2 linked regions of the Bernardetia sp. MNP-M8 genome follow. The protein of the gene in region 2 binds, or shares a complex with, the protein of the main gene of each other region. Links are inferred from orthologs where the notes say so. Each region holds a gene or a part of one and is shown on either strand. Other genes may lie near its edges. The genes, in order: mnmG and mnmE.

Region 1 (16,522 bases), 1.1 Mb from region 2 along the record:
TGATAGAATAACGTATGTTGGAAATCCTCTTTTTGATGCAATAGAAAATTATAAACCAAATGATAGTTTTTTATTAGAAAATAATTTGAAAGACAAAGTTAAAGCTATAGATGGCGAATTAAATAAAGAAAATTCTAATCAAAAAAATATTGCTTTTTTGGCAGGAAGTAGAAAGCAGGAAGTAAAGTCACTTTTGCCTGTCATGATAGAAGTTGTAAATAAATTTAAGCAAAAATCAGATGCTACGAATTATAAATTTATTTTGGCTGGTGTTTCTAGCTTAGATGAGAGCTTGTATGATGAGGCAAAAGCAAATGGAATTGATGTGATTTTTGAGCAAACTTATGATTTACTTTCTCACGCAGATGCTGCCATTGTTGCTTCTGGAACAGCGACTTTAGAAACAGCTCTTTTTGAAGTTCCTCAGGTGGTAATTTATAAAGTAAATGCAATTACCTATCAGATTGCAAAACTAGTAATTAAAGTAAAGTGGGTTTCGCTGGTCAATCTTATTGTAAATAAGGAAATTGTAAAAGAACTTTTACAACATGATGCAAATGTAGAAACTATTAGCCAAGAATTAGAATTACTTTTAGATAAAGAAGGTGATAGATATGATTTTATGAGAAAAGAATATATTGCGCTCAAAAATCAAATTCAGACGGAAGGAGTTTCTATCAGAACAGCTAAAAAAATAAAGGAGCTTTTGGGATAAGAATTATTTTATTTTAATGGTGTTCTTCTAACCAAAAATGAAAAAGCCTATCAGATTCTATAACTCTAATAGGCTTCTTTATTTTCAAATTAACTAATTATCCTCTATATATTCTAATAGTTCTTGTTTATCAAAATAGGAAAATTCCTCAGCTATTAGATAGTACCTTCTTTTATCATTTGGTAGTACATATTGATACATAATTTTTGTAAACTCTAATTTGTAACTACTAAAACTATACAGATTCATTAGTTCCTTAATTTGATTTATAGAAAAACAAGGGGGATATTTCTTCAAAATCTTTTTTATTTTGTCATTTTTCCGACTGTCGATAGATTCAGATTTCAACAATTCTTTTATTTCTTGAAATTCTTCTGTACTTACAAAATAAGAAGAATAGCTATTTGATGACTGGGAAGTAGAAGTAGTAGAATGATGAGATTCTTTACTTTTTACAAAATCATATAACAAAATAGCACTAGAAAAAGTATCGTAGATTTGATAAAAATTTTCTTTATCAATACTAGAATTATATGCGTTTTTTGCAACTAAAAGCCTCTCTAAATCTCCTGTAAATAACGAAATGATTAATTTGATTTGAGCTGTACTTAGGCAGTTCTCTTTACTTAATTTTAGTGCAGCCTCTAATTTAGATTTTTGAATACTTTGTCTTTCAATAAAATTCTTTTTACTCTGAAATAAATAATCAGACAATGCTTTTGTACAATTAGTGTTCTGAGCAAGAGAAAAATGACTAAATAACACAAGATATACAATAAAGGAAAAAGAAGTTAAATAAGTTTTCATAGATAGGATTTTTATAATAGTTTATGGATTAATAATGAATCCATAAGACAAAAACTAAACCTATTTATTGTTATCTCTACTTCCAACAATCCTATTAGTAAACACAAAAAAGCCTATCAGATTATAAAAATCTAATAGGCTTTTTCTATTTCAAACTATTGTCAGAGTTGTTTCGGATTACCAAAAAACTACTTACAAAGTTTTGAATTATCAATGCCGTTGTCGGTGTCCTCACCGACGACAAAAATACATTTATCTATTCAAGTAAACCATCAAAACAGAAATATCAGAAGGACTAATTCCACTAATTCGTGAGGCTTGTCCTAATGTGCGAGGCTGAATTTGAGTTAGTTTTTTACGTGCTTCCATAGAAAGCGAAGGCATAGAATGATAATCAAGACCATCAAATAAGTGTAAACCTTCCAAACGGTGCATTTTCTCAACTAGCTTTTGTTCTTTCTCAACATATTCAGAATATTTGATTTGAATTTCGGCTTGTTCCAAAATCTCTTCATTATTCCTATTGTTTGTACTACTTCCATTTTCTGAATCAGAAACAGAATATTTTTCTAAAAGATTAGCTATTTCGCTGTTCATTTTACCCAAATCTGAAAGCTGAACCTGTGGACGCTTCAAAACATCAATAGATTTTACTTTCTGCTTGAGTTCTGACGTTCCTAATGCTGCCAAAACAGGGTTTGCATCTTCTAACTCAAGACTTCTTTTAGACAAAACTTTAATTACTTCTTTTACTTCTTCTTCTTTTTGTTTCATTTTTTGAAGACGAGTTTCAGAAGCCAAACCTAAATCAAAACCTTTCTGCGTAAGACGAACATCAGCATTATCTTGACGAAGCAAAATACGATATTCGGCTCTTGAAGTAAACATTCTGTACGGCTCATCTGTGCCTTTATGAATCAAATCATCAATCAAAACACCAATATAGGCATCAGAACGAGAAAGCGTAAAGGCTTCTTTTTCATGTGCTTTTTGGTGGGCGTTTATTCCTGCCATAAGTCCTTGACAAGCAGCTTCTTCATAGCCAGTAGTTCCATTTATCTGACCTGCAAAATACAGGTTTTCAATGCGTTTTGTTTCTAATGTTTCCTTTAATTGTGTGGGTTGGAAAAAGTCATACTCAATCGCATATCCGGGACGGAACATTTTTGCTTTCTCAAAACCTACAATTTGATTCAATGCTTTTTGCTGAACTTCATACGGAAGCGAAGTCGAAAAACCATTTACATAGACTTCTACGGTGTCCCAACCTTCGGGTTCTACAAAAATTTGGTGTCTATCACGCTCCGAAAAACGAACAATTTTATCTTCAATAGAAGGACAATATCTTGGACCCAGTCCTTTTATACGTCCTGCAAACATAGGCGATTTCTCAAAACCAGTTTGCAAAATCTCATGAACTTTTGGATTTGTATAAGTGATATAACAACTTCTTTGATTTACTAAAGAGGTCGTTTCATCAGAATATGAAAATTTTGAAGGATTTTCATCTCCTTTTTGTTCTTCAATGGCTTCATAATTAATGGTTCTTCCATCTACTCGTGGTGGCGTTCCTGTTTTCATTCTGCCAGCCTCAAAACCTAATTCTACTAATTGTCCTGTAATTCCTGTGGCTGCTCGCTCGCCTGCACGTCCTCCTCCAAATTGTTTTTCGCCAATATGAATAAGTCCGTTTAGGAAAGTTCCGTTGGTGAGGATTACTGTTTTTCCTTCAAACTCAATTCCTAATTGCGTTCTGACTCCACACACACGTCCATCACGCACCACCAAACCTTCGACCATTTCTTGCCAAAGGTCAATATTTTTATTGTTTTCTAAAGCTGTTCGCCATTCTTCGGCAAAGCGCATTCTATCGCTCTGACAACGTGGACTCCACATTGCAGCACCTTTCGAACGGTTGAGCATTCGGAATTGTATCATTGTTTTGTCTGTAATAATTCCAGACATCCCACCTAACGCATCTATTTCTCTTACTATTTGTCCCTTTGCAACACCACCCATAGCAGGATTACAACTCATTTGAGCTATTGTGTGCATATTCATTGTTACCAACAAAACTTTTGAGCCTAATGTGGCTGCTGTGTGGGCTGCTTCACAACCTGCGTGTCCTGCGCCCACTATTATTACATCATACATAAACAGTTACCAGTTATCAGTGAACAGTTATCAGTTAATTTCTTAGTTTCTTCTGCGAAGAAATAGGATTTCTGTTTCTGTGTTTTTAAATTCTTTTTATTTTAGAATAATTCTACAAAATTACACTATTCTAGCGTTTTTTACTAATTTTTAGTTCCTTGATTTTTAGTGTTTTATGTTCAACCGTCGTTGAGGCGTTGCCGTCAAACGAGGTTTTAAACTGTTATAATCCTCAACGACGGCAACGCCTCGTTGACGGTTTCAAACATCAATCAAACTCAATTATCAAATCCTTTATTTTATCATAATCTTGTTGTTGGATATGAAATTTTTGAAGCTCATTTCTACCTCCAAACCATTCTAAAACATACTCTCTATCTAATTTTGTATTTTTTTCTGATAGATGACTGTGATAAGAAGAATGAGGATAATCTGTAAAGTCGTTTGTAAAACCGTGTTTTACTGGGTTTTTATGAATATAATCTATCAACGTAGTCAAGTAAGAATCAGAAGTTACTTTTTTGCGTTCGAAGGCTTCTTCAAAAAGTGAGCCTGTACGTTTATACTTCTTATTGATGGCATTAGCATACGTATTGAAAAAATGTCCCAACTGTCGGCTAGGATTCAGCGTAATATGCGTTCCTTTAGGCGAAGGTTTTTCTCTAAGTTGTGTACGCTGTTCTTCGGACTTGATACGTACCAAAAGATGAAAATGATTTCCTAATAAACAGTAAGCAAAAGTATCCATTACAGGAGAAACATATTTAGCGTATTTTTCTAAGAAGAAAGTATAATTCTGTTGTTCATAGAACAAATTACAACCATCAATACCACGATTGTAGATGTGGTATATTTCGCCAGACTCTAAAGGTATTTTGTATGCCATAACTTTAATCCTCATTGACGGCGAAGCATCAACAACAGTTTATAATGAATGATAAATTAGACTATCAAGATACAATAAAATCTAAAATAATCAACACAATACAATCGTAAAAACATAATTCAACACAACCGTCAAACGAGGCTTTGCCGTCGTTGAGGATTATAATTTAAAACCTCGTTTGACGGCGAAGCCTCAACGACGGTTTATAATGAATGATAAATTAGATTATCAAGATACAATAAAATCTAAAATACCCAAACCAACACAACCGTCGAACGAGGCGTTGCCGTCGTTGAGGATTATAACTTAAAACCTCATTTGACGGCGAAGCCTCAACGACGGTTGAATTAAAAAACACCAAAAACCATTTTGTTTTTATAAAAATAGTTGCGTTCTTATTAAGCTAATAAAAAATCTAAAAATACAGTTAATGGATAATAAAGAAGTAAATAAACCAGAACAGATTTTGTGGCTTGAGAAAGAACTTGGGTTAGAAATGTTTGAGGTAAAATCAAAGGAATTATTTTTTCATTCAGACTTACATCGTTATAATGTTTATCTAACAGACTCTAATAGAGAAATAATAGGTTTAAGAATAAGAGACTGTCATGTACGAGAAAACAGTTGTATTGCTAAATTAGACAAGTTGTTATACTCAATAGAAATTGGTTTTCGAAAATTGGACGTGAAAATTAGGTGCTAAAAGTGTTTCTAGCTCATCTTTATAATCAACGATATATTCAAAAAATGCAAGGACGTTAGTCCTAAATTTTTCAAATGTATTGTAGTATTCATAATCAATTATTTTCTTTCTCATCAACTTCCAAAGTCTTTCAATTAAGTTTAAATTAGGCGAGTAGGCAGGCAAGTAAATGAGTTCTATTTTAGAGCCATATACCCAGTCTTGCACCAAATAAGATTTGAAATAGGAGGCTTGGTCTAAGACCATATACACCTTGCTTTTATCTAAATAGGCTGCTTCTACTTTATCTAAAAATTCTCTTACACTCTCTGAATCAACTGTTTCTGATTCACTAATGAGTATATCGCTTGGATTTTGAATGTTTACTGTACCTGTCAAATTTATGCGCTTTCTACCACTACTACTTTTAATTTCTCTTTCCTCTCCTGTTGGAATCCAAGCATAATTACTTCGGGTATTCCATTGAGGATGAACAGCATCTGCGTAGAGTAGAACAGCATTTTCTGAATCTAAACGCTCTATCAAAGCCTCTATATCTTCTATAAAGTGAGTTTGAAGTTCTTTATCAGCTTTAGCAGGAACTGTTTTTGTCTTTTTATAAGAAAAACCTAGACGTTTCATCAAACTAGGAAGACTTTTAATAGCGTAATCAATACCTAAATTTTCTTTTATCCAATAAGCAATAGACTGGCAGTTTTTATGCAAGTGAGAACGAAGTTCTTTATCTAAAGCTGCCAAATCAAAACTATCCAACTTACCCCAAAAACCTAAATAATTAGAAGAAATAAAACCAGAAAGACCACAGGAATTATAACTTTTTACATAATTATAAAAACTACTTAAATCAACACCTAAAAGCTCTGACAACTCTTTTGCTGACTTACCTTGGTCAAGACCTAAAAGAACAGTACAACGAATATAGTCCTTCTTTCCTGAAGAACTTTTACGATAATCTTTTAAAATATCTCGTTCAGAAATACTAAGTTGAAAATTCATAAGCTAAAAATAATCAAAATTTAGATATTTTTGAAATCTAATTACGGATGAGTATATATCTAATAATTACGAAATTAGAAGGTGAAAATTTAAAATTTATAGATAGATTTTTACACTTAAAAATACTTAAAGTCAACTTTAGTCCAATAGCTGATTTTACTCCCATTAGTGAAATATATAGTTTAATAAGTCTAGAATTAGTAGAGAATAAAATTTCAGATATATGTTTTCTAGCAAAACTTAAGCAATTAACATATTTAGATGTTAGTCAAAACCAGATTACTAATATTGATCCTTTATCTAACCTATTATTACTTGAACAATTACATTTAGGTGAAAATAAAGTATCAAGTATTATAGGACTTAGCTCTCTGAAAAAATTAAAAAAATTGACTCTTCATGCTAATCCAATATCTAACATAGAAGGTTTAGCAGAGTTGCATTTATTAGAACATTTATCAATAGAAATATCATCGAAAGTAGATATGAAAGTTTTTGAGAGATTAATTAATATCAAGCAATTAGATATAGTTACAAATGTTGTACTTGTTATGAAACCGTTAGAAAATCTAAAATCTATATCTTGGTTATCTATCTATCCAGCAGAAAACACTGATTTATCGTTTATAAGTAGATTAAGAAGTTTGAAGAGAATAGATATGCAGATGGGATTGACGACAGAAATATCTTTCCTGAAAAATTTAGAAGAATTACAGAAGTTAGATTTACAAGGAAATGACATTGTTGATATATCAGTTATTAGTAATCTTAGAAATCTAAGAGAATTAAACGTAATGGAAAATAGAATTAATGAGATATATCCTATAGTTAACTTACCAAAAATTACTAGTATCAGCATATCGCACAACAAAATAGTAGATATAAAAGACTTTAAAAAATTAAATAATTTAGAATACTTATACCTTGCACATAATAGTATAAAGAGCAAAAGTCAAGTAAAGTCTTTAATCCTCTTAGATAAGCTACAGAATCTAACTTTATACGGAAATCCTATTGATTATCTACCAAAAGAACTTTTAGGAGATAGTTACGTATATAACTGCCTCCAAGACCTAAGAAATTACTACCAAAACCAAGATTTCGTACCCAACAAAGAAATAAAAGTAGTGCTATTAGGTAACGGAATGGTAGGAAAAAGTACGCTTTTGAATCGTTTTTTATCTCCTAATGGTAAGTGGGAAGATATACAAATAGACATTAGCGACCGTACAGAGGGAATTGTGATAAAAGAAAATACTCCTTTTGAATTAGAAGACGACAAAGAAGTAAAACTAAATATTTGGGATTTTGGAGGACAAGAAGTCTATCACGGAACGCATCGTCTTTTTCTGAATAAAGATGCTGTTTATATTATCGTTTGGGCATTGGAAACCGACGAACAAGAACACGAAATCCGTCAAGATTTGAATTATTGGTTAGATTATGCACAAGATTTGGCTATTGATAGTCCTGTGATTTTGGTGCATAGTCAGTGCGATAAAGAAAGTGAGAAAAATAGAAAGGAAATAAATAAGCAAATAGATATTAGCGAAGAACCAAAATATGCAAGAAATATCATAGAAAATGATTTATCGTTTTCTGCCAAAACAGGAAAAGGACTAGATAAGCTAAACGAAGCCATCAAAAAAGCTATCAAAGACACCAAATTTTCACTTTCAGGTAGAGTAAATACAAAAATTCCTGAAAAATGGTCGTTTTTGCGTGATGATTTGAGGAAATTAAGAGAAAATGAAAACGATAAGAAAAATGAAATTTCGTATCAAGAATACATAGACAGATGTAAAAAAAGAGAAATAGAACAATCAGAAGCTGAAACGGTACTTTTGTTTTTACATCGAACAGGCTTTTTGTATTACGACGAAAAATTATCAAAAAATATTATTCTCAATCAAACGTGAGCAATAGAAGCCATTTATGAAGCCTTAAAACCGAGTGGTTTGGTAAAAGATAAAAATGGAAAAATAAGTTCTGAAAGATTAATAAAACTTTGGCAAGAAAAGGGATATTCAGAAAATGAAGCAAAAACCTTTATTGATTTTATGGTAAGTTCTGAAATTTGTTTTTGTAAAGAACAGCAAAATTATAGAGAGTTAGAAAATCCTACTTTTATTGTTCCTCATTATTTGCCAAAGCCAGAAAATGTTCATATTAGATGGCGATATGAGGATAGTTTTTATATGATTTACAAACCTGCTTTTTTCCATAAAGGAATTGCAGAGCGTTTTTTAAGTCGTTTAGGACGTTTGAGTAATGAAACTGATTTATGGAGAGATGGAATACGTATTTTTAGTGAAACATTTAACGGTGATGCCTTAATTACTTTTGATAGAGAAAAGAAAGAAGTAAATATTTCTACTGAAAACTATGAGCTTTTGGAAGCGATACTAAAAGAACTCAATAAAATTTTAGATGAAGGTTCGCAAACTAAGCCTTCTGAAAAAGTTACGTTTTTTTATTCGTTTGATGGAAAGGAGTTTGTGGAAAAGAAAAAACTGATGACACAGATTGAAGATGATAATCAATTTGTAAGAACAGTAAACAACAAAAAAGTAGAAGTAAAAGACTTTGCAGAAAAATATAGATTAAAAGAAACTCAAAAAACTATTTCTGAAAAATCTCATTTTGAAGAGGAAGGAAAACAAGCTAAAAATCCACTTATTGAGGAAGCTAATAATAAGAAAAACCCTATTACTATGAAAGAAGACAAACCATTGAAAATTTTTATTTCGTATTGTAGTTATGACCGTAAACTACGTCAAATTATGGAAAATCGTTTGAAAGTTTATTTGCAAGGAGCAAAAAATAAATACGAAACTATTTGGTCTGATGTAGAATTAAAAGTAGGAGATGATTGGAATAAAGAAATTCAAGATGCATTGAATGAATCTACTGTTGGTATTTTACTAGTAAGTCCAGATTTTTTGGCTTCCGAATATTGTACAGGGGAAGAACTAACAATAATGTTAGACAAACAGAAGAATGAGAATTATTTGATTGTTCCTATTTTGTTGAGAGATTGTAGTTTTGGAAATAATGACACATTAAAGAAAATGCAACTTTTCAAGACGTACAAAAATGAATATGATGTTGAAGATTTGAATGAAATTAATGATTTAATGCCGTTTGAAGATTTAGCTGATATTCCAAAACCTCAAGCTAGATTATTGAATAAATATTTTAAAAAATTAGCAAAAGAGATTGATGATGCTGTGGATAACTTAGAGTTAGGCTGTTCAATCAAGGTCAAAAAGTTCCCTAATTTTTTGACCTTGATTTAAGCAACATTTTTCATTATTTTTTTCAACTTTAACTCTTTGCATTTTATGTTTTCTAACGCATTTTGAGTTTCTTCTATTGAAAAAGCTCTTCCAAAAGTAGCTATTGTAAAAATAAATTCAGTTAAACCACTTCTGCTGTTGGGATTTATTTTAGTTTTAAATTTTCCAAAATAACTCTCAATAATATCAGAACTACAAAGAATAAATTCCTCCTTCAAACTCTTACTTTTGTTTTCTAAATTATTCAAATATAATTTAGCGTTCTCCATAAAAACTTTTGCTTTTGGGTTTAATTTGTCTCCTGCTTGAGACTCAATAAGTAGCAATTTATTAAGAATATTTTTCTTTTGTAAAACTCCAAATCCTGTAGTTTTAAGCTCTTGACAAACCATTTTAAATACTTTTTCTACCTGTATTAGTCCTTTTATAAACTCCTCTTTTTCTTTCAAAAAAAGAACTTGTTCTTGAACACATGAGGGTAAATTGTCCCAATTTTGTACTATTTTTTTTGCCCAATTAACACAAGGAAAGATATTTGCAAAACGCATTTTTACCCTCATAGAAGGAGGCATATACTGACTATTATCTTTACTTAAATTCCATTTTTGTCGTAATTGACCGACAAGGTTACTAAATAATTTGAAATCAGCATCTTGATGATAAAGTCGCTTTAAATGATTAGCTAAAATATGAGTACAATCCTCTATATGGGTATAATTCAATGATTTATAAGCCTTTTTTAAGTTAGTACCTTCATCACTAACAATATATTTTATTTTTGTTTCAGAGGCTATTTTACTTAATTCTTTCGCTATTTGTTCGCCTCTCCATTCGTTACCAATTTCTACTGCCAAAACTTCCATATCACTATGAGATAAACTTCGGTTTTTAGGAATAGCATCTACTGAAACACCTAGTAGCAAAAGTATTTTTTCACTACCAAAACTAATACTTTCATCCACATAGACCACATACTCGCTACTTTGGTTTTCTGTGTGTTCAAGACGATAAGCTCCACATTTGCATAACCAATTACGGATACTGCTATGACTTGGTAATTTGCCTTGTAAACCAAAACAAAGATGTAAGCAAACTAACGTATGACGACAACTGCGTAAACTCATACCACCATATTTATATAGTTCTAGTACAAAATTGACTACCTGTAAGCTATACTGGTGTCTTTTTGCTTTTTTAGTAGACAAGTTTAATTTGCCTTGTAATTTTTCTGCTTGATATTTTTTTTTCCAAGAATCTCGGCTATCTAAGAGTTCTTTAATACGACTTTTTAAATAGTCGTTTTCTTTTCTGCGTGCCATAGCTTTGGATTTCCAGTTTTTTATCCTATATTCATACTGTCGTTTAGACATATTCCTCGGTATTTTTTGTTGTGTAGTAACTCAAAAATACGAGGAATTTTTTTTATAGTTTGTACAGCCTAACTTAGAGTAAATCCTCGTTGACGGCAACGCCTCAACGACGGTTAGAATTTAAACAAAAAAACTCCCAAAACTACAAAAGTAGTTCTAAGAGTAGAAAAATGAGGGTTAATGAATTGTAGTTAAATTTTTGGATTATAAATAATTTAAAAGAAGCTGTTTATAAATTCCGAGTTCATGTTATTTTTCATTTGCATTTTTTTGCATATAAATTTTATATTCTTTTTCTGCTAACTCAATCATTGTATCAAATAAAATAGCTTTTTCATCTAAGGTAGATAATTTTTCTTTTAAAGTTGTGTTTTGTTCTCTAAGGTTACGAATTTCTTGTTCTTGCTCTAGTAAGCGTTGTTCTGCCGTTTTCATGGAATGGTTTATTTTGTAATGAAAATTTTAACTTATTTGGAATAGATAATTTGAAAATTATTTTGTAATACCTAACTATTAACGTGAACTTGTAATTATATTTTAAATTATAATTATTTTTTTTGTCTCAGTATTTACTTGTCAGTCTAACTGAAAAGTTTATCTAATCTGTTAAGTAACTGTAAATACTGTTTTATAATTCCGAGTTCACGTTAATTAGTTTAAATAAAAACTAAAGGTTATAGGTATTCAACATCAGCAGCCGAATCATCTTCTTTTTTGGCTTCTTCTTTCGCTTTTTCAGCTTCATTGAAGTTTTCAATGAAATTAAGCAATTTCTCGCCTCCTGGAATGCTACTTACCATTTCCAAAACATCACCATATTCATTATCTGATTTTATGGTCTTGACAACTTCTTTGAGCATCGGAACTGCCATTCCAACTCCCATAACTGTTCCCATAATGCTTTGCATTGGCGAAGAACCATTTCCTCCAAAACCTCCTACACCAGAGCCACTTGTAGTTCCATTTTGTCCTGTTCCCATTCCATTGATATTCAAGAACTTGATGCTATCAATTTTCTCAGCAGGTGCCATAAGTTTCTCCATAATTGTAGGCAATAAAGGAATAAGTTCTTTGATTGCATCTGCAAGAATAAGATTTTTACCCACTTTATTTTGAGCCTCAATTTTGAGCATAAGTGCATGTGCTTCTGCTTCTCCAATTTGTTTGATGGTTTGCGATTGCAACTCAGCAGCTTTGCTTTCCAACTCAGCAGCCTCTAATTTTGCTTGTGCAACTGTTCTCAAACGATATGCCTCTGCATCTACATCTACATTGAAAGCAATCAATTCTTTCTTGGCTTCTTTGTCTGCTTCAATGACTTCAATTTGAGCTTGTTTATCAGCCGTTTTTAAGTCTAATTCAGCAGCTTCTTGCTTTGATTGTGCATTCTTAATCAAGTTATAGGCTTTAATATCAGCTTCTACACGTTGGTTTGTCAGCTGTGTTTCTGCTTCTCTTTTTGCCTTAATTACTTCGATTTCCTTATCACGATTTGCTACCTCAACAGCTTGAACTGTACGTGCTTGCTCTTCTGCTCTGATTTTTTCAGCTTCTTGTTTTGCTGTTTCTTCTAGCATTTTGAGTTTTTCACGAAGCTGCTCAGCTACTTCACTTTCTCTACGAATACGAGCCAGTTCAATCTCTTTTTCTTTATTTTCATCAGCTACGCTAACAGCTTGTTCTCTTAGTTTTGTAGCTACAATAGATTGCTCTTCTTTTTTCTGACTTGCCAAACTAATTGCTAATTCTCTAGCAATAACAGCTTGTTGCTCAATAGACTCTTGTTCTTGCTTTGTTTTTTCAGCTAAAGCATTTTCTTTTGATACAGTTTCTGCAATTTCACGTTTTTGCTTTTCAGATTTAAACTCTAAATCTTGCGTAATCTCTAACTGACGAGTTTGAGCAGCTTGATTTTGCTCTGCGATACGAACTTCTTTTTCACGTAAACGAAGGTTGGCTGCCTCTGCTTGTGATGCCGTTCTTTGTGCAATTTCCTTAATACCTTGTGAATCCAAAACATTTTGGTCATCGTGTTGAGAAAGAGGAAGCTGCTCCAAATACTGGATAGCTACATCGTCTAGCTTATACCCATTCAAAATTACATCAGAATCTTCATCTTCTCCTAGAGCTTTCATGATTTCCTTTTTGAACTCTGTACGGTTTTGATACAACGAGTCAAAAGTCAGTTTCGAACCTGCCGTTTTCAAAGCATCTGAAAATTTCGCTTCAAAAAGTTCTCTAAGAATACTAATATCAGAAGCTCTCCCACACCCTACAGCACTTGCCACACGACGAATATCTTCGTCCATTGCATTGATTTTGATATAAAAATCAACTTCAACTTCTGCACGGATACCATCTTTACAAGAAAGACTTTCATGTTCACGTCTTCTTATTCTGACCGTTTTGACAGTCAAATCAATCGTTTCTATTTTGTGAAGAAGTGGAATAACAATTGCCGAACTGGTAGAAATAGATGCTTTTTGAAGTCCAAAACCTGTTTTTACAAGTGCAGTACCAGGGCTTGCTTTTTTCAAAAATGCTCTGAGTAAGGCTACTAGAAAAACTATAAATAGAATAACACCAGCAGCAACAAAGACAAAAGTAGGCATACCATTTATGCCATTTGATTGCAAAATAATTGCGTTCATATTTTTTAAAATTAAAAGTAGATAAATAAGTTTGATTGCTTTTCATTGAATAGATTCCTTTACAAGAAAAGAATTTTTATTAATTTTTGCTAAATTTCATGTAGTATTGGCAAAAGAAAAGCAGTACGAAAACAAGTTTCGCAAAAACGAAGGCATATAAAGTTCACATGGGAGTAAAATGTATAACAGACATCCTTGTCCGTTGAAGGTTTGAAATAACAACTGAAATATTATCATTTACACAGACTAGAAGTCTGTGATACATTTAGTTTAGCATCACGAAGTATAAATTTTTTTCTTGATCAAAATCTACAATGACTACTTCTTGCTTCTTTACGAATACAGAGCCTTTTTCAGCTACACGGATAGAAATATCGACAATATCTCCTCCATCTAATTTAAAGATAGCAGTTCCAAACTTGTCTGTAACTTCTGAAGAAGAAACAATGGCTACTTTTCCTACTAAGCTATTTGCAGTTCTGACAATTCCGTAATCTCTAAAGAAAGGTTTTATGGGTTTTAATAAAAAACCTGCAATAAAAACAGCTACAAAAAAAGAGATTCCAAAATTGACAAAAAACATTGTCCAAAGCTGCCAAGATATAGATAATTCTAACTGATTGATAGCAAACTGATTGAGCCAAACTCCAATAATTGCTTGTATAAAAAACAAGATGGTAAGTATTATTGAAATGGGAACTTGTCCGACGCTCAAAAAAGTAAGGAATCCATCACCTAAAGAAAATCCGTCTGCATCTACATCCATGTCTATATCTACATCAATATCAACATGAGGATGAGGAAAAAATCCTTCTATTGCACTATGACTAAACAATCCAATTGCTGACATAAGCCAAATTCCGATAGAAATTGCACCCAATACTCCATAAACTAAATTATAGGGAGCTTCTAAAAGTGTGATTAATTCGTTCATGGCTTTGTTATTTTATTATTGTAGTAAGTCGTAAATAGATGCAAATAAGCAAAACTTATTTTAAAGTAGGTTTAATCTTTAAGTAAAGTAGTTTTAGTTTTTAAAATTTATGACTTAAAGTGTTTGTGGTTATATTTACGTAAAGTATCAAAAGAAGGTTTTGTTTTGCAATAACTATTCCAATTATAATTTTGCTAATACGCTCATTTAGAGCAGATTATTTTGTTAAAATATTTTTAACAATTTGATTTAATATTGATTTTTGATGATGCTTTTTATGCAAAAAACTAAATTTGACTTGCCAATTGTATTAAGAAACTCTTAGCTTTGTAGAGCAAAATATTTAATATAACAATAATCATGTTACAAATCGCAGACTTTGTTTTTGAAAATATTCTTTATTTTTTTATACCATCTACTTTATTAGGAATAGTTGGGTTTTTATTACTATCCTTTTCTAGTGGTGCAGGGTTTTCACTCAAAATGACCATTCACCATTTAAGTCAATTAGATTTAAAAAATGAACTTACCATAATAGGAATTATTCTTTCTGTACTATGTTTTTTAATGGGAGGTAGTTTAGCTTCACTACATTTTTATTCTTATCAGAAAGCAGGAACAGAAGTAAAATCATTTATAGAAAATAATGAAATACTTTTACAAGTAGAAAATACTGAACTAGCATTAGATTTGGTAGATACACTCTCTTTGTATTTGCAAAAATTAAAACTAGATGATGGACGTAAGTACCTTTCTAGAGAAGAAATCCATCTTACAGTTTTCTCAAAGGATAAACAAAATAGTATTTATTTGATACTACAACAAGATAGGAAGAAAGACAATCAATTATGGGTTTCTTACAAATTATCTGAAAATAGCTTTCAAGAATGGGAAATAGGAAAAATACCTATTTATAATCCACTATTACTAAATATATTTGATGAGAAAACAATAAGAATCGCTAATCGCCACAAAGAATGATAAATTAGCTTAAAGAATATGTAACCTATTAAAAAAGGAGAATCTTAACAATTTAACTTTATCAGTAGTTTAACTATCTAAAAAAGCAATCTATTATGAAGAAATTTGATTATTCACGCAATTATAAAGAGCTTGATTTACGTAAAAATCCAGAGTTATATGCTGTTGGAAAAGGAGAGCAAGGTGTTTTGTTGGTAGAGCCTTATAAATCTGAAATATTACCTTATTGGAGATTCAAGACTCCCGAAATAGCAAAAGAATCTTCTGAAAAGATTTATCAATTATTTCTATCATATTTGAATGAAGAAGATTTTGTAGGCGCAGATATGGCTCGTAAATTTTTACAGATGGGCTATACTCGTTCACGAAGATATGCCAATTATAAAGGAGGAAGAAAATACAAAGGAGAAGTTCCTAAAGATAAAAAAGGACAAAGTGGTTCGCATGGAAGACCTCAATTAGAACGTCAAGAAGAAGACCCTGTAAAAGCCGAATCTGCTAGAATTTTTAAAGAAAAATGGTTTTTAGCAAAAGACAATGAAGAGTATTTAAAACAAAAGAAAATATTTCAAGAAAATTATTCAATGTAATTCAAGTTGTTGGTAGCTTCTAAGGTCAGGTATATCAATAAAATAAGTCGCAGAGACCAAAAAAAAGTACGAAACCAGTTTCTAAAAACAAGTTTTTCGATAGTTTTTATATCGTAGCCTTTGCTTAGTTTTCCATGTAGAGGAACAAAAATCCAAGCTGTCAGAATCCAAAGTAGAAGAGTAAAGACTAAAGCAATACTAGAAAAAGAATAAAAATTACTCATTCTGTTTCTTATACTTTCGCCTACATAATTGTTTTGAAGAGTATAATCTACTTCATATCCTTCCCAAACGAGCCAAAAGGATAATCCAAGTTCTATGAGCATAGGTAAAATTACTATTTTTCCTGTCAGTGTAGTATGTGCAGAATGGAAGTTATGAAAATTTTGTTTGCCTACTTCTTTAAAAATAGGATAATGAACTATCTGCACAAACC
Region 2 (16,609 bases):
TCAAATACTTTATTTGAGCTTGGTGATTTTCGTACAAGTTTTCCCATAGACTATGATGTTGATGGAGATATGGATTTTTTAGTTGTTAATACTGGAGCATCTACTTGGCATTTAATTAGGAACGACGGAGGTGGAAGCTTTAGTGAACAAACAGGAACAACCATCAGTCTAAGCATAGCTAATGCTACTGAATTTCTTACATTTGATTACGATGGTGATGGAGATACGGATATTTATGACCCTGTAAAAGGAACAGATGGTCAAGCTGCTATTTTTCGTAATGATGGTGGGGGAACTTTTACAGAACTCACAGCAGGAGGAACATCTCCTCTTAATTTTTCAAATACTTTATTTGAGCTTGGTGATTTTCGTACAAGTTTTCCCATAGACTATGATGTTGATGGAGATATGGATTTTTTAGCTGTTAATACTGGAGCATCTACTTGGCATTTAATTAGGAACGACGGAGGAGGGAGCTTTAGTGAACAAACAGGAACAACTATCAGTCTAAGCATAGCCAATGCTACTGAATTTCTTACATTTGATTACGATGGTGATGGAGATACAGATATTTATGATCCTGTAAAAGGAACAGATGGTCAAGCTGCTATTTTTCGTAATGATGGTGGGGGAACTTTTACAGAACTCACAGCAGGAGGAACATCTCCTCTTAATTTTTCAAATACTTTATTTGAGCTTGGTGATTTTCGTACAAGTTTTCCCATAGACTATGATGTTGATGGAGATATGGATTTTTTAGCTGTTAATACTGGAGCATCTACTTGGCATTTAATTAGAAATGATGGAGGAGGGAGTTTTAGTGAACAAACAGGAACAACTATCAGTCTAAGCATAGCTAATGCTACTGAATTTCTTACATTTGATTACGATGGTGATTGGGATATAGATGTTTATGACCCCGTAAAAGGAACGGATGGTCAAGCTGCTATTTTTCAAAATACAAACTCTCCCCCAGCTCTATCTTCAAGCACACCTACCGACGGAGCAACAGACTTTCCAGAAAATGCAGATTTGGTACTCAACTTTAATGAAACAGTAACTTTAGGTACTGGAAATATAGAAATTAGAAGAGTAAATGACAATAGTGTTGTTGAAGCTATTGATATTACTTCTACTACATTATTAGGGGCAACTCAACTTACCATTAATCCTGCAAGTAATCTACCTACTGGTATAGATTTGTATATTCATATAGATGCAGGTGCTGTAATAGACACTGAAAGTGAAATTACAGTTTCTTTAAGAAATCAACCAACCACTTTGAATTTTCGGGCTATACTTGTAAATAATCCCCCTACAGTAACCACAACAGCTCAAGCCAACGTAACAGCTACCACAGCCGATTTAGGAGGAAATGTAACTTCTGATGGAGGTGCAACAGTAACAGAAAGAGGAATTGTGTGGGGAACAAGTACAACACCTACTACTTCAAATAATAAAGTACAAATAGGAACTGGAACAGGTGTTTTCAATCAAAATGTAACGGGGTTACCTTCTGCTACTACTGTTTTTGTTCGTGCTTATGCAATCAATAGCGAAGGAACTTCGTATGGAAATCAGATTAGTTTTACTACACTTACAGCTTTTTGTGCACCTAGTCCAGGAGTATATGATTTTGACTCATCACCATCAGGAAATCTAATTGGTAGTGCTCCAGTTGGAACTGCATCTGCTACTGTAGAATGTTGGACTTTTGAGGTAAATTCAAGTGGACCTGTAACTATAAATTTAGCTGCAGGTGGAGGACCTAATCCAGGAGGTTTGGGAGATCAAGTTATTAATCTAACTCGTTCAGGTACTACTGACGAATTAACAAATGGAATTTTTAAAAGCAATGATGGTAGTGAGTTTAAACTTAATAGTGTTTATCTTCGTCCAAATAGTGATGCTAATTCTGATTTGACTATTATAGCATACAGAGATGGACTTAGTGTAGCAGGTGCTACTCTTACAAATTCAAATATAGCAAATAACATATGGTCATTATTTGACTTAACAAGTAATCCTAATTTTAATAATATAGATGAAGTACGGATTACACATAGTGGTAGTATTTATGCAGCAGTAACTATTGACGAGATAAATATAAGTCCTGCTATCATAAATACCCCTCCTACAGTAACCACAACAGCTCAATCAAACGTAACAGCTACCACAGCCGATTTAGGAGGAAATGTAACTTCTGATGGAGGTGCAACTGTAACAGAAAGAGGAATAGTTTGGGGAACAAGTACAACACCTACTACTTCAAACAATAAAGTACAAATAGGAACAGGTACAGGGGTTTTCAATCAAAATATAACAGGCTTGCCTTCTGCTACTACTATTTTCGTTCGTTCGTATGCTATCAATAGTGAAGGAACTGCTTATGGAAATGAGATTAGTTTTACTACGCTTTCTGCCTGTTCTGCTCCCACAGCTCAAGTAACCAATCTATTAGCAGGAAATAACCCAACAGTTAGTACATTAGATGTTGTAAGTTATGATGCACCAACAGGAGGATCAACAGGTTATGTCATTAAAATAAATAGTACGAATGGTTTTACAGCTCCTACTAATTCAGCAACTCTTCCAACAGCAGATTTGAGTTGGAATGATGCAGGAGAACAGGTAATTTATGCAGGTACTTCCACGAATCCAAATATTGTAGTTACAGGATTAGATCCTAGTACACAGTATTTCTTTAGAGTCTATTCCTATAATGATTGTGCAGGAACAAATACATTTGAAATAACTGGTACTGGAGAAGCAGAAACTACCCTTACACTTCCATTACTTGCTGCCACTATTACAAGCATAAGTTGTTCAGGAGGAAGTACAGGAGCAATTGATTTAGATGTTTCTGAGTTTAGTGGTAGCCAAACGTATGCTTGGTCAGATGGTGGAGTTACTACTCAAAACCGTACTGGACTTTCAGCAGGGGAGTATGAAGTTACTATTACTGATGGAGGAACAGATTATACAGCTACTTATGAAGTAGGCTATGATTTAACGTGGACAGATTTGACTGAGTTTACTCTAGTAGATAAAAGACTTACTAAATCTACAGCTACAACTGGCTGGACAAGCAAAGCCTTTTCTGAAGAAAAAATAATTGCTAATGGAGGAATTGCCTTTACAGCAGAAGAAAAAGATGCTTATAACTATATGATCGGACTCTCTTACTACAAAGGAGCTGTCGGATATGCTAGTATTCGTTATGCTATTTATCTTACAAATGCTGGAAGTATCGTGGTTTATGAAAATGGTGTTGTATATGGTGTTGGAGGTACTTTTGGCACCTATCAAAATGGCGATATTTTCAGAATAGAGCGTACAGGAACAACCCTTGTATATTCTAAAAATGGCACTCCATTTAGAACAGTTGGAGGCGTTGCAGCAGGTGATTTAATTGCTGATGCCACTATGTACACACCCAATGGACGTATTCCTCAAGTTCAGTTTACAAGTTGTCCTATTGCTTTAGAAATTACCTCATTTACTTCTAATACTTGTCCTACCGATGGAGCTGGTGCTGCAACAGCAACTCTACTTGGTGAAGCACTTGCTACTACTTATGCTTGGTCTAGTGGAGAAAATACAGCAAGTATTTCAAATAAAAACACAGGCATTTATTCAGTAACAACAACAGGTGTGTATGGAACTCGTACAAAACACGTAGCTATCGGATATGAAGTAGATTTTGAGAACCAAGCAAACGTAAGTAGTGCAGGTAATGTTCTTACAAAAACAAATGCTACAGGCTGGACAAGTGGAGCAAACTCTGCTTCGACACAACAATTAGCTGCTACTGCCAATGGTTGGGTAAGTAATACTATCACCAGCAATACAAGTTCTTATATGATAGGTTTAGCAAAACCAAATACAGCTGCCTCTTATACTTCTATTGATTATGCGTGGTACTTTGTAGGAAACTCTAATGCAGTTCCAAGCTATAATAAAAATCCTGGTACAGCAGTAGCCTACCAAAAAGGAGATGTATTTACAGTAGCAAGAGAAGGAAGTCAAATGAAATTCTATAAAAATGGAACTGTAGTACACCAATATACTATTAATGCTACTGAAACATTAGTCGCTGATGTAGCTATTAATTCAGGCAGTACAGGAGAAGTACAAGTTTCATTTTGTGGAGCAACAGGTGGAAGTCAAACCTATACAGCAGCCGTTACAGGAATCGACTGTGGAACTGGAGGAACTGCTGGTACTATTGATATTACAGCAACAGGTGCAACTTATGTATGGTCAAACGGAGCTAATACAGCAAATATTACTGGACTCAGTGCAGGAACTTACCAATTAGAATTGACCAAAGATGGAATCACCTATAACGCTTCTTATCTCATTGGCGCACCTCTAACGTGGACAAACCTAACAAATCTAGCCCTAAATGCAAATGGACAATTAGACCATACAAGCACAACAGGATGGAACACTAATGCAAACTCTACTCAGAAAGTAATCGGAAATGGGGGAATTGTATTCAATGTAGATAATGCAACTACTTCTTCTTTGATTGGACTGTCCAAAAAAGAGAATGGAACTGCATTTAATTCTATAGAATATGCGATCTACACTACTTCTAGTGGAAAAGTATATGTAGTTGAAAAAGGAGTTAATAAAGGGGATTTTGGAAGCTATCAAACAGGAGATGGATTCAAAATTGAACGAGTAGGTACAGAAATACGATATAGTAAAAATGGCTCTGTATTTTATACTAGCACAAGCGTAACAACACAAGATTTAGTCGTAGATGCTGGTTTATACACAGCAAATACCACACTTCCTAAAGTTTTATTTATCAATTGTGCTTTAGATCTAAGTATTTCAGCTCCTTTATTGGATTGTGGAGTTTCTACTGGCTCAGCTACTGCTACAGTGACAGGAGGAACGTTTGCTACTACCTATATATGGAAAAATGCTGCAAATGCAACAGTAAGTACCACTAATACACTGAGCAACCAACCTGCTGGATATTATACAGTTACAGCAAGTGGAGCATTTAGTAGTATTACAAAAAATGTAGTACTGAGTTACCCTGTTGATTTTGTAGTGGAAGCAGATGTAACAACAAGTGGGGCAACAGTAAACAAAACCACAGGCACTACTGCTTGGGATGCAGGAGTACATACAACCAATACCTTGGCTGCAAATCAAGACGGATTTGTAGAAAATACAGTGGCTCAAAATATATCTTATATGTTTGGATTAACGACTCAAAATACAACTCCTTATTTCAGTTCTATTAAATACAGATGGTATGTACTTGCAAATGGAAAGGCAATTGCAGGATACACGCCTTCTTCTGGGGTAATTATTGACTATCAAGTAGGAGATAAATTACGTGTAGAGAGAGTAGCCAGTGTAATAAAATATTTCCATAACAATGTAGAAATAACACAACAAAGCATAGATGCAAGTGAAGAGTTGATTGCTGATGTAGCTATTTATACACCAAATGGAAATGCAGGGAGTTACAAAGTATCATTCTGTCCTAATCCTGCTACTAGAATTGCAACAAAAGTAAAAGCAAATCAAAATGAGTTTGAACAAGATACATTCAGTGTTTATCCAAATCCGAGTACAGGAATAGTGAATGTACGTTTTGGAACTGCTTTAGTAGCAGATACACAAGTAACTGTTTTTGATGGAATTGGTAGAAAAGTAAGCTCTCAAACCTTTCAAAAAGGAAAAAATGAGTTGAAAATAAATCTTACCAATCAACCGAAAGGAATGTATCTCATTCACTTCAATCAAAAGGGCGCTACCTATTCAAAATCAATTATTATTCAATAGATGGTTTGTTTTAAATATAAAGTAGTTATACAAAACCTTTGCTCTTTGAGTGAAGGTTTTTTTATAGACATTTTATCTCTATTTCCCTTTTGATTAAATTTACTCTGATTTATATATCGTCAGCAGGGCAGGTTTATGAAAAATAGTTGAATTTGTAAAAATGAATTGTGCTTATATTGAAAATAAAGAGTTTGAAGAGGATTTGATAGAACTCATTAAAAAGGATTTCAAAACGCTTGGTTCAGTTTCAAATAGATATTCTTACAGGTTAAAAAGGTGTTTTCATTTATTAAAAAATGGAAAGTAGAATTTAAATAGTATTTTTGTTTTTTATAATGAAGTCAAAACCTATCAAACTCTATTTCATAAAATGAAAAAATATAATTTCGTTTTCTATATGTTGTTACTGTTTATCTGTTTATTTGCTTTTTCGGCTAAAGCACAACAGGCAAGCAAAACTATGCAAGAAGGTCAAAGCTATTTTGCTAACAAAGAGTATGACAAAGCATTAAAGAAGTTTCAGAAAGAGTATAAGAAAAATCCTTCTATAGCAGTAAAATTTTGGATCGCTAATACCTATGCAGAGATGAAAGATATTTTACAAGCAAAACCACTTTTTTTAGAAATTGCAACTACAGATGCACCAGAACTAGGTATGGCATTAGTAAATCTTGCTAATTGTTATGTTTCTTTAAAACAAGTTGATAGTGCTCATTTCTATTATGATAGAGCAATTAAAGAGTTTGCTCAAATGGCAAGTGGTTATTTTAATAAAGGACAACTTCTTTATAGCCAAAGCAAATTTGAAGAAGCTAAAAATAACTTTGATAAAGCTATCGAAATCGAAACTAATAATTGGTGGTATTATCAGAAAAGACTTGAGGTATGTTTTGCTTCACAAGATTTTGAATGTGCATTGAAAGATTTGATAAAAGTGAAAGCATTAAATCCAAAAGCTCAGAATGAAATGAATTTAGCTTATTGCTATTCCATGTTGAAAAAATATGAAGAAGCTGATTCAGTTTTTCAAGTAATTTATAATGATAAAGATGCTTTATTTTTAAATAATTATGGGTTGAATAAGCATAATATGGGCAATAGTGAAGAAGCAAAAGAGATTATTAGTAAATCCTTAGCTATCAAGCCTACTAACTCATACGCATATCGTAACCTTGCAATAATTGCCATTGATGAAAAAGATATGGAGAAGGGGTGTGAATATTTGAATAAAGCCAAATCATTAAATTTTGAAAAAAATTATGGAAAAGAAGTCAATCAATTATTAATTAAATACTGCAATTAAACTTTAAGAAAAATGAAAAATATCTTAATAGTATTACTTACTCTCATACCAATTACAGCTTTTGCTCAAGACAAAGAAAGTGTTGATTTGAGATGGAAAATTCAAGAAAATGAAGAACTCAGTTATAAGACAGCTATGAAAGAAATGGATAGTTCTTATATGGAAATGGATTTTGGAAGTCTTTTCAATTCTCTTTCTTCTAATAAGAAAGAAGGATTGTCAGAATCACAAAAATTATTTAATCAATTAAATAAGGTAGTAGCTGATATGGATTATATCACAACTTTACATAAAAAACAAAAAGGAGTTATAGACATTCAGATGAAAATGTATAATAGAGAATCTGATTCAGAAATTGAAAATGATACGATCAGAGGAACAAAGACTATTCTTAGAATGATGAGTGCGATGAATAAAGGTGTTGTATTACGTGGCTCTGTACTTGAAACAGGAGAAATTCATAGTTTTTGGCTTCAAAGCCGACAAAAGAATTTAATCTCTGTTTTATTTGAATTGCCCAATAAACCTGTAAGTATAGGAGATACTTGGAAACTTGATGTGAATTTTATTACCAATGATCAAAATTTTGAGTGTGATAGTGCTTATAAGATAAACGAAGTTACTTTAGTAGATATAAAAATGATAGATGGAGAAAGGATTGCAGTGCTAAAATATAACGTAGAAGAATATGTAAATGGCATTTTTAATTCTCCTAGTTTTTTTGAAAGTGATGGAAAAAAAGATACAATGATGAGATTTAATCATCAAGCAATTGCTGAATTTTCGATAGATAAGGGAAGATGGATTTCGTATAATGGAATTATGTCTTTAGAAGCAAAAGGAGTAATGAATGCCAACAAAAAAACAAAATTTACATTATTACCAGAATAAAAAGAGAACGATAAATAGTAATAATAAATAAAAACGACTTGAGAAGTTATATTTTTCTCAAGTCATTTTTTTTTGTAAAAAATAAAATCAACAACATTATGGGTAGTGTGTATGTTTTATGACTTTATAGGGCAAACTTCAGAATCTAAATTACTTTTTACCTATTCACTATTTTTTGTAAAAAAGTTTTTTTAGAGATACTTGGTTTCATTCCAATTTGCCTTTATTTTTTAATCTTCTTTACAGAAAATATGAACAAAACATACAGTAACCTCAGAAAAGGAGCATTTTACATAGCTATTGTGCTTAGCGTACTCATTATTATTTCTAGCATTTTATCTTTAATCTATGATATTCCAAGGTGGTATTTAAAGGTATTGGACTTTCCTAGAATGATACAGTTTATTTTATCTATTATCATACTTATCTATTTTGTCATTATAAAACTTCGTTGGAACAAACCTACTATTCTTTTACTTACAGGACTTATTTCAGCAGTTTTGATTCAACTTAGTGTAATGGCTCCCTATCTATTGTGGTCTAAGGAAGTTCCAAGTGTAGAAACTATATCTGTTGATGAAAAAAATACAGTAGGAATACTTTTGGGAAATGTCCTTATTACTAACAAAAACTCTTCTAAGTTTTTAGAAATAATAGAAAAAGCAGACCCAGATATGATATTGGCTATGGAAGTAGATGATTGGTGGGTAAAAGAACTACAAAGTTTGGAAAAAGAATACCCTCATACGATGAAGATACCATTAGATAATGCCTATGGAATGGCTCTTTATTCAAAATTTCCATTGAAAGATTCTGAAATAAAATATTTGAATCTTTCTAAAGTTCCTTCTTTTCATGCACTTGTAACACTGCCATCAGGAAAAGTTTTTAAGTTTTATGGAGTACATCCAGTAGCTCCTATGCCAAGCGACAAATACCCTGATAATGTAGGAGAAATGAAAATGATAGAGGAGAATAAAAAAGAAGAAAAAGAATTGCTTAGAATAGCAGATTTAGTAAAGAAAGATAACTATCCGTCGTTAGTAGGAGGAGATTTTAATGATTTGGCTTGGGGCAGAACAGAACGTTTGTTTGGAGAAGATAACACAAAACTGAAAGATGTCAGAATTGGTAGAGGATTATATAATACTTTTGATGCAACTTCTTATTTTTTGAGATGGCCTTTAGACCATTTTTATGTTACTGAAAAAATTTCAGTTGTAGAGTTTGAACGATTAGAAAGTTTTGACTCCGACCATTTTCCTCTTTATGGAAAGTTTCTTATTGAATAAGATTTGCTAATCATGTTCTATATTCTAAAAAGCGATTTGAGAATTTATACTTTTCTCAAATCGTTTTTTTCATGCTCTTACTTTCCTATACAGAACTTACCAAATATATTTCCTAAAATTTCATCGTTTGAAACTTCGCCAGTAATTGCTCCTAGATGTTCTAAGGCTGTTCGCAAATCTAAAGAAAGCAAATCGCCTGAGAAACCCATTTCTAAGGCATTCAAAACATCTTTTAATGCAAAACTTGCACCTTTCAGACTTTCGTAATGGCGTGTATTGGTAACGAGCGTATCGCCTGCATGGAAACTATCAGCTTGAATGACTTCCAAAATTTTTATTTTTAGCTTTTCAATATCTTCTTTGTCTGTTGTATTGTTGGCTTGTGTAAAAATAGTAGCTGATTTTTCTATCCATTCCTTGAGTTTGTTGTACCACTCAAAGTTATTTTCTTCTTCAATTTTAGACCAAAAATCAGCTTTATTCAAAACAAAAAGTGTATTGATATTCAGCTGCTCAATTTCCTTTATTTCTGTAAAAAACTCTTCTTTTGTAATATTTCCATTAAACAATTCAGACAAATCAATTACATACAAAATTAGCGATGCCTCACTCATTTTTTTTCTTGCTCGCTCTACTCCAATCGATTCTACTTTATCGTCTGTATAACGCAATCCTGCTGTGTCTATAAAACGAAATGCAATTCCTTCAATACTTATTTCATCTTCTATAAAATCTCTTGTCGTTCCTGCAATTTCTGAAACGATAGCCTTTTCTTCATTCAAGAGAGCATTTAAAAGTGTAGATTTTCCTGCATTTGGTTTTCCTGCTATAACAGTCGGAACTCCATTTTTAATAGCATTTCCAAGCTCAAAAGAACTTAAAAGCTGTTCTATAACTGTCTGAATTGTTTTTACTAAGGCTGTCAATTTTTCACGCTCGGCAAACTCTACATCTTCTTCGCCAAAATCTAATTCTAACTCTATCAAAGAAACAAAATCAAGAAGTTGCTGGCGAAGTTCTTTTATTTGAGAAGAAAAACCACCACGAAGTTGAGAAATAGCTACTTTATGTGATGCTGCCGAATCTGCTGCAATCAAATCAGCAACAGCTTCAGCTTGTGCCAAATCAAAACGACCATTCAAAAAAGCTCTTTGTGTAAACTCTCCTGCTTTTGCATAACGAACAGGCGAATTATCTAAAAAATTCTGAACAATTCGTTTGACAATAAAAGGAGAACCATGACAAGAAATTTCGACTACATTTTCTTTCGTAAACGAATTAGGAGCTTTAAAAATAGTTACTACTACCTCATCCAAAATTTCATTTTCAGGATTTCTAATTGTTCCAAAATGAACGGTATGCGTTTTTTGTTCTACTAGATTTTTACCCTTAAAAAATGTCTGTGTATGCAAAATAGCATCAGCCCCAGAAAGACGAACAAGCGCAATTGCACCACGTCCAGCAGGTGTAGAAAGAGCAATAATAGTATCAGAAAAATCAGTGAATTTCATAAATAGAAGTAGAAATATTTGTTGGTATCGTTATGTTAGGGAATGTAAAATGAATAAATTTACACTTTGAAAAATTCACATTACTAAACAGGGTTGAAACCCTGTTCAATTAAAAAACAACCTTTTGTGTTTTTTTATAAAGATGTATTTTCAAAAATAGGCTATGAATTATAAATTGGACAGGGTTTTAATCCTGTTTTTATTAAAATTCCAACAAAGGCTTGTTGATAAATTATTAAAAAAATCTGTATTAAACGTTATCACGGTTATTTACAGGTCTAATAATCAATTAGTTATAGAAAAACAAAACACTCTTATTTTTCCATAGCGACAGGTTTGCAAACCTGTCGCTATGGAAAAATGAACATTACTAAATTAACCGTGATAATGTTTATTAATCTTGTATAATCCGTAAAATCTGTGTTCCATAAAAACTAAAAATCCTTTCAAAACTATTTTAAAAGGATTTTGTGGTTGTTGGTGTCGCTATCGCTAAAACACCAACAACGGCATTTTTCTGTTTTTATAAGAAAGCCTTGATCTTCTACACTTATACTAAATATTTTTCTGTCAAAGTATCTTCTACTTTTCCAGTTTCTTGGTTCGAAAGTGTAACTAGATTTCCATCATCTAATGTCAAAACATTTACATCTTCACTTTTGAGAAGTTTTCCTTTTCCTACAATTTTGTTGAGTGTATCTACCATTTGAGAAGAATGTGTAGAGAAAACAAGTTGATTTTCAGGATGAGAAGTAGCAAACCAAACCAAAAACTCAGTAAGAGTTTCATGTAAATCTGTTCGTACTTGTGCTTCAGGGTGTTCGATAAAGCGCAAAACAGGTTTCTGACGAAGAGCAGCCAAAAACAAATCTTGAATCATACGGATAAGTTCTTGTTGATGCGTTGAAGCGTTTTGAAGATATACGTATTTTTCAGGAAGCTCATAAAATATTTTTTCTCCAAAAGTATCTGTCTGATATGTTCCTTGAAGAAGCTGAGCAATTTGTGTGCTTGTCGAATCTATTGTCAGATTTGCATCTGTACTAAATTTCATAACATCAAAAAATACATCTTTTAGCGTTGCATTTCTTTTAAAAACAGGAAGTACATTATTTTTGATATGCTGTACAAAACGCAAATGAAAAAGTTCGTGTTCGGAATCGAAACGTAAAAATCCTTTGCTTTTAAGTGTTTGTTCCATTTCATCAAAAAGCGTTTGAACACGATTTCCGATAGCAAACCAAACACTTCTATTATTTGGAATATAAAGTTCTTGTGTATTATCTCCAAAAACAATATTTAATCTAGCTCTGAGCGCATCTAAAACTTCTTGCCATTCTGTCGAAGTGCTATCTAAACCTTTATTTTTGAGTTCTACTAATTCTTCAACAGCAGCAAAAGAGTTATCTAATATTTTATCTCCAAAATCATCTACAAAAAATAAATCTAAATCATTATTATCATTGATATAAAAACAAACTAACTCGCCAGAAGGTGTATAATAATCAATTGTAAAATCTGCTAAGTGTCTTGTAGAACCAAAATGATGAACAAAAGCAATTCGGACAGCTTGTTTCATACGTCCAAAGAAATTGTGTCTAAAAATCTGTGGTGCATTAGCAGAAACTTCGTTTATAATTTCGTCTTGTAAGTGATGCATAAAATAAGCTACTTTCATAAGTGTACTTTTCCCACAAGTATGTTCGCCTACAATGACATTAAACTTACGCAAATAAAGGTCTGCTTCTTTAATCTGTTTAAAATTCTTGATGTGTATTCTTTCCATAATCTATCAAAATAAATAGTAAATAAATAATGAGTTCAAGCAAATGCTAATACAATCACTTTTCTGTATCTTTGAATATTAAAATTAATAATCTATCAAAGACAAATATAAACTAAATTTTGCAAATGTAAAAAAAACTGTTTTTCATCTAAAACTGATTCAATCTAATTTCTAAAAACTGATATTCTAATGGATTTTGAAATTATAGGTGAATATATTATTTTTCTCCTGTCAAGTATCTTCTCATTTCTTTTTCTAATAGTAATCGTTCTCCCATTGTTAATGATTCTATATCAATCAAGATACGGTAATCCATGGGTGCGCCTTGTGCTTTTTTGAAAAGTGTATTTACAGCATCTATAGGTTCAACAATATTACTCATTATCAAAACCAAACCTTGTGCTGTCACCATGGTTAGTTGTCCATCAGTTGGATTGACTGAATTCATGATAGGCAAAAGCTCATTGATATCTGCTTTAGGCGTTATTTGTTCGAAGGCTTTTATCCCAAAAAGACGAGTAGAATATGAAATATTGCTTTCCCTAAACTCAATCTGTGTTTTACTAAATGAGGCTGACAAAACAAAACCTATCCAAACAACACCAGCAATTATAAAAGAGGAGTAAAAAAGAGCAAAGGCAATTCCAAATCCTTTTTTGGGAAGTACCCAATTTTGTAATAAAAATAAACCTCCAAAAGTCAGAATACCTACCAAAGCAATCCAAAAGACATTATAGGTGTTGTTCCAAATAGCCATATCATCGTTTCCTTGTCTAACAATACTGATATTTATAGGACGTGGAAGATCATAAGTAGGCTCTGTTATTTGCACAGAATCTGGCAATAAAGAGATTTCCATGAGTGGGTATGCATAAGCAATTTCGACATTATCAGCATTGAGAAACTGCCTAGAAAAATTTGCATAACTTTTATCTTCTGGATTGCTAACCAAATGGACAGGAAAGGAAACAGTTGTTCGAAGTTTGTTCACTAAATCTTTCAAAACCGTTTTTTCACTATAAATTCCTAATTCAATGGGTTGCAATCCCCAACGGACTAGCGAAATACTGAGCGTAAGTTCTTCTCTAGAAAATAGTTTTCCTTGTCGGATTGTCCAATCACGCATCACTTCAATATGACTAAAGTTATCGAAAGGAATTGATGTCTTGACTTCTTCACCAAAATATTTGCGTTCCAAAACTATGAGTGCTGACTGTTCTTTGTCTATTATTACTTTCTTTGTTTTGCCCACTTTCAAATCCATTACTCCTAAAGCCATTAAAGTAAGACCAAAAATCAACCAAAAAAAACGTATTTTTTTATATATTTTCCTAAAAAATATAAGTCCTATAAAGACACAAAAAAAACCTACTCCAATAACTGCATAAGCAGGAACAAGAGAAGAGATAAAAATAATTTGATTATCGGTATAAATCGTATCCATTAGAACCAATTAAAAATTAAAAATTACGTATAAACAGTCTCAAAACTCTATTTAGTTAATTAAAAGGCACAATTACAAAACGATTGGGCTTCAGTTCCTTATTAAACGTTTTGAGTAGGCTAGAATCGTTTAAATTGTGATAATATTTTTTGGCAATGCTTGTCCAAGTTTGTTTTTTTTCTACAAAATGCACGCCCTTGATAGGAACAATATACCACATTTCACCCAAAACTCTATTACTTTTTATTGATTCTGAATTTTCAATATTAAAAGCACGAGCCAAGTTAGACGAAGAACCATATCTTCTTTCCGAATCTTTATAGAGTGCATACAATCTAAAATTTTGAGCATCGTAGGCATCAAAATAATTATCGTATACTTTTCGGTGCATCAGTGAATCTGAAATGCGTCTTTGTTCTACTTTTTCCTCAAACTCCAAAGCCAAATTTTGACTACTGGTTCTAAGGCTATCTAATTCTGCATTTAAAGCCTCATTTTCTTGTTGCCAAGCAGCTTTTTGTATCAAAAAAAGAAAAATAAGAAAGAGTGTAAGCCCAAAGACACTCAAAATAGTAATAATAGTAGTACGCTGACCCACAAAAAAGAAATTAAAATTTGTTGTATGAAATAGATCTAAAATAATAAGGCAAGATAAGAGACTGTTAGCAGAAATTCAAACCTTATTTTTTGAAAAAAAATTTCAATAAAAATAATAGCACAAGAAAAACGCCTCACTTCAAAAAAGTAAGGCGTTTATAATCCACTAAAATTAATTGCTATTACTTAATTTTTAACCACTCTATTTGTGAAACGAAAATCTTTTCCTGTAATTTCCACAATATAAAGTCCTGTTTTCAAGCGATTGGTAGGAAGTGTAATTTCTTCATTTCCATTTACAAAAACAGTTTGGAATGAAACTTCTTTTCCTTGATTATTAAATATACGAACTACTACATCTTGAGATTCAATAACAGATACTTGGAGTTTTGCATCTTGTGTAGTTGGGTTTGGGAAGATTTTAAATTCATTTACTGTATTTTGAATTGTCGTTTCTTCATTTTTTTTATCATTATTGTTACCAGCAGAAATTTTTGCCGTTCCTGTAATATTGATATGATAATCTTCTACTTCGCCATAACTAAATGTTTCACAAGAAGAAGAATTTGCATTGTATTTCATCGCAACACGCATACGAGTAGTTCCAGTTGAAGCTGTTGAAGGAACACTAATTGTTCCACTTACAGAGGAAGCATTTCCAGCCGAACGAGAATAAACTGTTTCATTGCTATCATTAAAATCGCCATCTCTGTTCCAGTCAATAAAGACTGTATACGCCTCATTATAAATCGTTCCAGCCCAAGCAGGATAAATAGTAATTGTTTGACTACTTCCTTTGCTTACTGTTGTGCTAAGATTTGTATAATCTCTGTATCCACCATTCGAACCCGAAGTATTATTGATTGAACCAAAAACTACTCGTTGAATCCATTCATCGGCAACACTGTTTCCTTTTGATGAACAGTAACCTGTAGGAGCAGAAGTATTTCCACCTCCTGTATCTCCTCCTCCAGTTGAGCCACCACTTACTGTATGATTTCCTGTGTAAGTAAATGTATCTTGTGAATATGAAGTCCATTCAGAAGTTGTATATGTTGTATTTCCAGTTGTTATAGTAGGCTTTCTAACCAAAGTAACATTCGCTCCAAAAGTAGCCGAACTATTAAAAACACCAACACCATCAATCAAAGAATTATTTTTAAAGAGTGCAACAGCATCATTTCCATTAAAAGTAACTGCACTAGAAGAAGTCACTAAATCAGCTTTTGCTTTAAGTGTTGAAGAAGCCGAAGAATAAACGATTACATACGTCTGACCTGCTGCCAAACTACCACTTAATGAAAGTTGAGAACCCCAGCTTCCAGAACCATTTGATTGTTTTTGAATAGAATAAGAAGAAAGACTAACCGAAGAAGAAGTTGGATTATAGATTTCTAAACCTTTATTGTTAGAAGAACCTTCAATATATTCAGAGATAAACAGTTCTGACCCTGTTGGTGGCGTTCCACCTCCAGTATCTCCACCTGTGTCTCCTCCACCTGTTCCACCACCAGATAAACTCCAAGCAATTGCTACTGTTTGAGGATAATCAATATATGGATTACGGTCGCCTTGATATTGTTCGATTTTATTATTTCTGTCTATTTCAGCAGCATCAACTGGGTCAGACAAATGCCATTGATACAAAACGTTAATATCTGCAACTTGACTCATTGAACCTGCTTGTGTTGGATACATGGTATAAAAATAGAAAATTGCACGAGCAGTATTTCCTTTTTGGTCTTCACGAGGCTCAAATGTTTGATTTGCATATTCGCTATACGCATTGATATTTGAGTTGGGAACAGAAGTTTGTTGTGAAGAATTATACATCCATTTTTCAGTTTGAGAATCATTTATTTCTGCAAACGGATAATTTGAGCGTGTACCATTCCAATCTACATAAGTAGGAAACAAATGATGAATATCTGAAACCATTGGTTCGGCTTTTCCAAAGAAACTTTGAGGCAC

What was found.
Region 1: the proteins of mnmE (region 2) and mnmG are in contact, whole or in part, in a solved structure (PDB 9HIP), measured with the Escherichia coli proteins. The link is inferred for Bernardetia sp. MNP-M8 from one-to-one orthologs.

The regions. Positions count from the first base shown.
Region 1 is NZ_CP147012.1:4,608,358-4,624,879, forward strand. Bases 1,226-4,103 are described here. They hold mnmG (tRNA uridine-5-carboxymethylaminomethyl(34) synthesis enzyme MnmG), read right to left. Parts: upstream 3,677-4,103; coding sequence 1,775-3,676; downstream 1,226-1,774. Other genes in these bases: V9L04_RS18635 (DUF4476 domain-containing protein), read right to left, coding at 1,226-1,522; V9L04_RS18645 (hypothetical protein), read right to left, coding at 3,945-4,103. Also shown: lpxB (lipid-A-disaccharide synthase), read left to right, coding at 1-715; more of V9L04_RS18635, read right to left, coding at 809-1,225; more of V9L04_RS18645, read right to left, coding at 4,104-4,562; V9L04_RS18650 (IS630 family transposase), read right to left, coding at 5,218-6,261; V9L04_RS18660 (hypothetical protein), read right to left, coding at 9,557-10,930; V9L04_RS18665 (hypothetical protein), read right to left, coding at 11,180-11,365; V9L04_RS18670 (flotillin domain-containing protein), read right to left, coding at 11,605-13,581; V9L04_RS18675 (hypothetical protein), read right to left, coding at 13,847-14,515; V9L04_RS18680 (hypothetical protein), read left to right, coding at 14,876-15,496; V9L04_RS18685 (DUF4385 domain-containing protein), read left to right, coding at 15,592-16,086; V9L04_RS18690 (hypothetical protein), read right to left, coding at 16,074-16,522. UniProt on the Escherichia coli protein: NAD-binding protein involved in the addition of a carboxymethylaminomethyl (cmnm) group at the wobble position (U34) of certain tRNAs, forming tRNA-cmnm(5)s(2)U34.
Region 2 is NZ_CP147012.1:3,520,913-3,537,521, reverse strand. Bases 8,595-11,559 are described here. They hold mnmE (tRNA uridine-5-carboxymethylaminomethyl(34) synthesis GTPase MnmE), read right to left. Parts: upstream 10,812-11,559; coding sequence 9,378-10,811; downstream 8,595-9,377. Other genes in these bases: V9L04_RS14375 (AAA family ATPase), read right to left, coding at 11,362-11,559; V9L04_RS14385 (endonuclease/exonuclease/phosphatase family protein), read left to right, coding at 8,595-9,300. Outside these bases: V9L04_RS14400 (FG-GAP-like repeat-containing protein), read left to right, coding at 1-5,814; V9L04_RS14395 (tetratricopeptide repeat protein), read left to right, coding at 6,185-7,117; V9L04_RS14390 (hypothetical protein), read left to right, coding at 7,130-8,008; more of V9L04_RS14385, read left to right, coding at 8,260-8,594; more of V9L04_RS14375, read right to left, coding at 11,560-12,597; V9L04_RS14370 (hypothetical protein), read right to left, coding at 12,815-14,041; V9L04_RS14365 (hypothetical protein), read right to left, coding at 14,097-14,639; V9L04_RS14360 (endonuclease), read right to left, coding at 14,825-16,609. UniProt on the Escherichia coli protein: Exhibits a very high intrinsic GTPase hydrolysis rate. Involved in the addition of a carboxymethylaminomethyl (cmnm) group at the wobble position (U34) of certain tRNAs, forming tRNA-cmnm(5)s(2)U34.